2 regions of the Streptosporangium sp. G12 genome follow, and region 1 is predicted to be linked to the other one. Evidence: riboswitches for the same ligand, from Rfam matches in the RefSeq annotation. Region 1 holds a riboswitch; the other holds the start of a gene.

Evidence for each region. Region 1 has a riboswitch for glycine ahead of gcvP (aminomethyl-transferring glycine dehydrogenase). Riboswitches for the same ligand answer to the same signal wherever they lie in the genome.
Region 2: another riboswitch for glycine. It lies ahead of gcvT (glycine cleavage system aminomethyltransferase GcvT); the one in region 1 lies ahead of gcvP (aminomethyl-transferring glycine dehydrogenase).

What each region holds. Positions count from the first base shown of each region.
Region 1 is NZ_JBRIQO010000025.1:35,102-38,499, forward strand. It holds gene ACVCAG_RS33320 (bifunctional nuclease family protein) at 1-235, shown strand, start outside; gene ACVCAG_RS33325 (MerR family transcriptional regulator) at 380-1,000, shown strand; glycine riboswitch at 1,016-1,108, shown strand; gene gcvP (aminomethyl-transferring glycine dehydrogenase) at 1,291-3,398, shown strand, end outside.
Region 2 is NZ_JBRIQO010000030.1:72,878-76,275, forward strand. It holds gene ACVCAG_RS37140 (gamma-glutamyl-gamma-aminobutyrate hydrolase family protein) at 293-988, shown strand; glycine riboswitch at 1,062-1,160, shown strand; glycine riboswitch at 1,161-1,255, shown strand; gene gcvT (glycine cleavage system aminomethyltransferase GcvT) at 1,289-2,380, shown strand; gene gcvH (glycine cleavage system protein GcvH) at 2,377-2,769, shown strand; gene ACVCAG_RS37155 (L-serine ammonia-lyase) at 2,843-3,398, shown strand, end outside.

The sequences.
Region 1 (3,398 bases):
CCTGCGCGACGGCATCTTCTTCGCGGATCTCGTGTTCTCCAACGGGGTCGAGGTGAGCGCGCGTCCCTCGGACTCGATCGCCTTGGCACTTCGCACCGGCGCACGTATCTTCGCGAGTGAGGACGTGGTCCGGGAGGCAGGGGTGATCATCCCGGACGACCAGGAAGACGAGGTGGAGAAGTTCAGGGAGTTCCTTGACACGATCACGCCCGAGGACTTCGGCCGCGCGGGGTAGGAATTTCGGTGCATTTACGCTTCACGACGCGCCGAGTGGGGTCGTTGACTGGACTTGGCCCCAGTCCTACGGTGCAAGTGAAACCCGCGGTCGTGCGTAAACCCCCAGATCAGGCCGTGGGATGAGAGAAAGCCGGAGGTCCGCGTGGCGGTCAGCAGCGGCGAGGGTAGAAACGCCGATCAGGATGACCCGGAACGGCGCCAGTCGGCACGTCAGCGCGCGGGTGAAGAGGGTCTGCTGTTCGACGGGCAACCGGTGAAGGTGCCCGCCGACATCGGCTACCGGGGCCCCACGGCCTGTTCCGCGGCCGGCATCACCTACCGGCAACTCGACTACTGGGCGCGCACCGGCCTGGTCGAGCCCACCGTGCGGGCCGCCCACGGCTCCGGCTCCCAGCGGCTGTACGGCTTTCGCGACATCCTGGTCCTCAAGGTCGTCAAGCGGCTCCTCGACACCGGTGTCTCCCTCCAGCAGATTCGCATCGCCGTGCAGCACCTGCGCGACAGGGGCGTCAACGACCTGGCCGGGATCACCCTGATGAGCGACGGGGTGAGCGTCTACGAGTGCACCTCGCCCGACGAGGTCATCGACCTCCTCCAGGGTGGCCAGGGAGTCTTCGGCATAGCACTGGGACGGGTGTGGCAGGAGGTGGAGGGCTCCCTCGCGGATCTGCCCGGCGAACGCGCGGAGTCGAGCGAGGGCCCTTTAGGAGATCATCAGGCCGATGAGCTGGCCCGTCGTCGCAGAGCACGACGAACCGGGTAAACTCGGACCTGCCACTGACCCTGTGCGGGAGAGACCCCGACCAGGATCGGGGCGCCGAAGGAGCAACCTCCCCGGAATCTCTCAGGCACCCGGTACCGCACGGACGAGGCAACTCTGGAAAGCAGTCGCGCTCGCCAGGCGCGACTCACCGACGGTGCAAGCCTCCCGACAACGGGCAGGTGAAGCTCTCAGGTCACGACCCCGCACGACGGTCGTGATGACAGAGGGGGAGACCAGGCATACGCCCGCGCCCAGCGCCGGTCTCCACCCCGTCCCGGGAGGCTTCACCAATGACCGACCTGTCATCGCTCAGCGAACTCGGCTCTCCTCCGTTCGCGACCCGTCACATAGGGCCGGACGACGCCGGCCAGACCCGCATGCTGGAGGCGGTCGGATTCGCCTCCGTCGCCGACCTGGTCGCGGTGGCCGTGCCCGAGGCGATCCGTTCCTCGGAGCGGCTGAGCCTGCCCCCGGCGGCCGGGGAGTCCGAGGCTCTCGCCGAGCTGCGGGTCCTCGCCGGGCGCAACACCGTGCTCACCTCGATGATCGGCCTGGGGTACCACGACACGATCACCCCGGGCGTCATCCGCCGCAACCTCCTGGAGAACCCGGGCTGGTACACCGCGTACACGCCCTACCAGCCGGAGATCTCCCAGGGCCGCCTGGAAGCCCTGATCAACTTCCAGACCGTCGTCTCCGACCTGACCGCCCTCGACGTCGCCGGGGCCTCCCTGCTGGACGAGGCCACCGCCGCCGCCGAGGCGATGACCCTGGCCCGCCGTGCGGGCCGCAGCCCCTCGAAGGTGTTCGTGGTGGACGCCGACGCGCTGCCGCAGACCAAGGCGGTGCTGCGCACCCGCGCCGAGCCGCTCGGCATCGAGCTGGTCGAGAGCGACTTCACCGCCGAACTCCCCGAGTGCTTCGGGGTGCTCGTGCAGTATCCCGGCGCCAGCGGCAGGATCCGCGACTTCCGCGCCATCGCCGACGCCGCCCACGCCCGCGGTGCCCAGGTGGTCGCCGCCGCCGACCTGCTGGCCCTCACCCTCCTGGCCGCGCCCGGCGAGCTCGGCGCCGACATCGCGGTCGGCTCCTCGCAGCGCTTCGGCGTCCCCCTCGGCTTCGGCGGCCCGCACGCCGCCTACATGGCGGTCCGTGACGGCCTGCAGCGCCAGTTGCCGGGCCGCCTGGTGGGCGTCTCCCAGGACGCCGACCAGCGCCCCGCGTACCGGCTCGCGCTCCAGACCCGCGAGCAGCACATCCGCCGCGAGAAGGCCACCAGCAACATCTGCACCGCGCAGGTGCTGCTCGCCGTGATCGCCGGCATGTACGCCGTCTACCACGGCCCCGAGGGCCTGCGCAGGATCGGCCGTCGCACCCACCGGCACGCCGTCGTGCTCGCCGAGGGCCTGCGCCAGGGCGGCGTCGAGGTCGTGCACGACACCTTCTTCGACACCGTGCTCGCCAGGGTGCCCGGCCGCGCCGAGGCGGTCGTCGCCGCGGCCCGCGACAACGGGGTGAACCTGCGCCTGGTCGACGCCGACCACGTGGGCGTCACCTGCGACGAGAGGACCGAGCTCCTCCACCTGGAGCAGGTCCTGGCCGCCTTCGGGATCAGCGGCGCCGTGCTGGCCGACCTCGACGCCGCCGCGCACGACGCGCTGCCCGCCGCGCTGGCCCGGGTCAGCGACTACCTGACCCACCCGGTCTTCCACAGCCACCGCTCCGAGACGGCCATGCTGCGCTACCTGCGCAGGCTCCAGGACAAGGACATCGCGCTCGACCGGTCGATGATCCCGCTGGGCTCCTGCACCATGAAGCTCAACGCGACCACCGAGATGGAGCCGATCACCTGGCCGGAGTTCGCCGGGCTGCACCCCTACGCGCCCGAGGACCAGGCCGCGGGTTACGTCGAGCTGATCGGGCAGCTGGAGCGCTGGCTGGCCGAGGTCACCGGCTACGACGCCGTGTCGCTCCAGCCGAACGCCGGCTCCCAGGGCGAGTTCGCCGGGCTCCTGGCGATCCGCGCCTACCACACCGCCCGCGGCGAGTCCGGCCGCGACGTCTGCCTGATCCCCTCCTCCGCGCACGGCACCAACGCCGCGAGCGCGGTGATGGCGGGCATGCGCGTGGCCGTGGTCGCCTGTGACGACCAGGGCAACGTGGACGTCGACGACCTCGTCGCGAAGATCGACAAGCACCGCGAGCAGCTTGCCGCGATCATGGTGACCTACCCGTCCACGCACGGCGTGTACGAGGAGACGATCGTCCGGATCTGCGAGCTGGTGCACGAGGCCGGCGGGCAGGTCTACGTCGACGGCGCCAACCTCAACGCGCTGGTCGGTCTGGCCAGGCCGGGGGAGTTCGGGGCGGACGTCTCCCACCTGAACCTGCACAAGAC
Region 2 (3,398 bases), on a different contig from region 1:
TCACCCTCCGACGCTCTCCACGGCGGCCGGTGACCCGCGGTGATCGCCGGACCACGGCGGAACGCCCATGCCCGCGGCGACACCGGCGGCGGCGGCTTCGCCACCTCCCCGGCGGCGGATCCGCTTAACCACTTAACCCCCGCCACCCGCCGCGGCTCCGCCCGCACCCCGGCGGCGCCCCGCCCGTACCCCGGCGGCACCGGGGCTCGTCGGGGCCGGTAACGTGCGGGAGGGCGCCGGGATGGGCACACGGTGCCGGGACCTCGGTGCAAGCACGGCGAAACAGGAGACCATGTCCCGTCCCGTCATCGGCATCACCTGCTACGTCGAACCCGCGCGGTTCACCGTCTGGGAGACGACCACCGCGCTCCTGCCGTACGACTACGTCGACCACGTGGCCCGCGCGGGCGGGCAGCCGGTGATCCTGCCCCCGGCGGGCGACCCCGCGACGCTGGCGGGACGCCTGGACGGGCTGATCCTGGCCGGCGGCGGGGACGTCGGCCCGGAGCGGTACGGACAGGAGCCGCACGAGCGGACCGGCTACGTACGGCCGTTCCGCGACGACGCGGAGCTGGGGCTGGTCCGGGCGGCGCTGGAGCGGGGCCTGCCCTTCCTGGGCGTCTGCCGAGGCATGCAGATCCTGAACGTCTCGCTGGGCGGCACCCTGCACCAGCACCTGCCCGACGTGGTCGGCCACCCGGGGCACGCCCCGGCTCCCGGCCGCTACGGCAGGATGCCGGTGTGGCTCGCCCCCGGCAGCCGGACCTCGAAGATCTTCGGGGCCGAGACCGCGGACGTGGCCCACTACCACCATCAGGCCCTCGACCGGCCGGCCGCGGGCCTCACCGTGACCGCCCACGCCGAGGACGGCACGATCGAGGCCGTGGAAGTGGACGACCACCCCTTCGCCGTCGCCGTCCAGTGGCACCCCGAGACCGACGACGAGTCGGCCCTGTTCGAGGCGCTGGTACGCCACGCCATCCCCTGACCGGCGCGGATCGGGGCGGCGAGGGGATTTCGCTCGGCCGGTTCGGGCGGTTAGGCTGGCCGCTGACACCGATGAACCCCGTGCGGGAGAGCGTCCTGACACCCAGGCCAGGACCCCTGAAGGAGCAAGCCCTCCCCGCGAACCTCTCAAGGCAAAGGACCGTGCGGGTAGGTGCCCTCTGGAAAGCAGGTCCCACGGCCTCGCCGAAGGTGAAAGTCCGGTAAAACCCGGATGAAACTCTCAGGCACCGACGACAGAGGGGGAGGATGCTCTCATCTGTCCCTTGTCTGAGGTGCGCACATGTCCCGACCTACGCCGCTGCGCGGCGTGCACGAGTCCCTCGGCGCGACGCTGACCGACTTCGCGGGCTGGCTGATGCCGCTCCGCTACGGCAGCGAGTCGGCCGAGCACAACGCGGTCCGCCAGGCGGCCGGCCTGTTCGACCTCTCCCACATGGGCGAGATCTTCGTGACCGGGCCGCAGGCCGCGGAAGCCCTCGATTACGCGCTGGTCGGCCACCTGTCCGCGCTGGAGCCCGGCCGCGCCCGCTACACGATGATCGTCGACGCCGAGGGCGGCGTGCTGGACGACCTGATCGTCTACCGGCTCGCCCCCGCCGAGTTCATGGTCGTCGCCAACGCCTCCAACTACCCGCGGGTGGCCGCCGAGCTGACCGACCGCGCCAAGGGCTTCGACGCCGCGGTGGACGACCGCTCAGAGCGGTACGCGCTGGTCGCGGTCCAGGGCCCGCGCTCCGCGGAGATCCTGGGCGCGCTCACCGACGCCGACCTCGACGGGCTCAAGTACTACGCCGGCCTGCCCGCCGTCGTCGCGGGCCGCGAGGCCCTCGTCGCCCGTACGGGCTACACCGGCGAGGACGGCTTCGAGCTGTTCGTCGCGGCCGAGGACGCGGAGCCGGTCTGGGCCGCCCTCACCGAGGCGGGCGCGCCGCACGGCCTGATCCCCGCGGGCCTGTCCGCCCGCGACACCCTCCGCCTGGAGGCCGGGATGCCGCTCTACGGCAACGAGCTGTCGGCCGGGCTGACCCCGTTCGACGCCGGGCTGGGCCGTGTGGTGAGGTTTGACAAGCCGGGCGACTTCGTCGGCCGGGCCGCCCTCGAATCACGCAAGGACGTCCCGCCGTCCCGCCGCCTGGTCGGTCTGATCGCGACCGGCCGCAGGGTGCCCCGGCACGGGTACCCGGTGGTGGTCGCCGGCGACGGCACGGTCGTCGGCGAGGTCACCAGCGGGGCGCCCTCCCAGTCACTGGGCAGGCCCATCGCCATGGCCTACGTGGACAACGGCCTGTCGTCAGGACTGGCCGTGGACATCAGGGGCGGCCACGAGCCGGTCGAGGTCGTCGCACTGCCTTTCTACAGGAGGAAAAAATGAGCAGCATTCCCGAGGAACTGCACTACACCAAGGAACACGAGTGGATCTCCGGCATCGATGACGGCCTGACCCTCACCGTCGGCATCACCGCCTACGCCGCCCAGGCGCTGGGCGACGTGGTCTTCGTGCAGATCCTCCCCGAGGTCGGTTCGACGATCACCGCCGGCGACGCGGTCGGCGAGGTCGAGTCGACCAAGTCGGTGAGCGACATCTTCGCACCGGTCTCCGGCGAGGTCGTCGAGGTCAACCAGGCCGTCGTGGACGACCCCTCGCTGGTCAACAGTGACTCCTACGGCGACGGCTGGCTGTTCCGCGTACGCCTCGAGGGCTCCGCCGACGACCTGCTGTCGCCGGAGGAGTACGCCGCGCTCACCTCGGGTGAGTCCTAAGCCTCTCCCCCCTCGCGTCACGGCCACGCGCGTCCGGAGGGCGCGCGTGGCCGTCCACGCTGGAAGGATTCAGATGACGATCAGCGTCTTCGATCTCTTCAAGATCGGAATCGGCCCGTCCAGCTCGCACACCGGCGGCCCGATGTCCGCCGCCCACAAGTTCGCCCGCGGCCTCCACCAGGACGGGCTGCTGGAGAAGACCGCCCGGGTGAGCGCCGTCCTGTACGGCTCGCTGGGCCTGACCGGCAAGGGCCACGGCAGCGACAAGGCCGTGCTGCTCGGCCTGTCCGGCGAGAAGCCCGAGCTGGTCGACGTCGACACGGTCGACGAGCGGCTCGCCGCCATGCGCGAGTCCGGCACCCTCTCCCTGTACGGCTCCCGCGAGATCCCCTTCGTCATCGGCGAGGACCTCGTCTTCGAACGCAAGATCTCGCTCCCCGGCCACCCCAACGGCATGCGCTTCACCGCGCTGTCCGAGTCCGGCGAGACGATCCGCGAGAAGGTCTACTACTCGGTGGGCGGCGGCTTCGTCGTCGACGAGAACGCCACTGGTGCCGACCGGATCAAACCCGACGACACCGTCCTGCCGTACCCCTTCACCACGGCAGCGGAGCTGCTCGCCCAGTGCG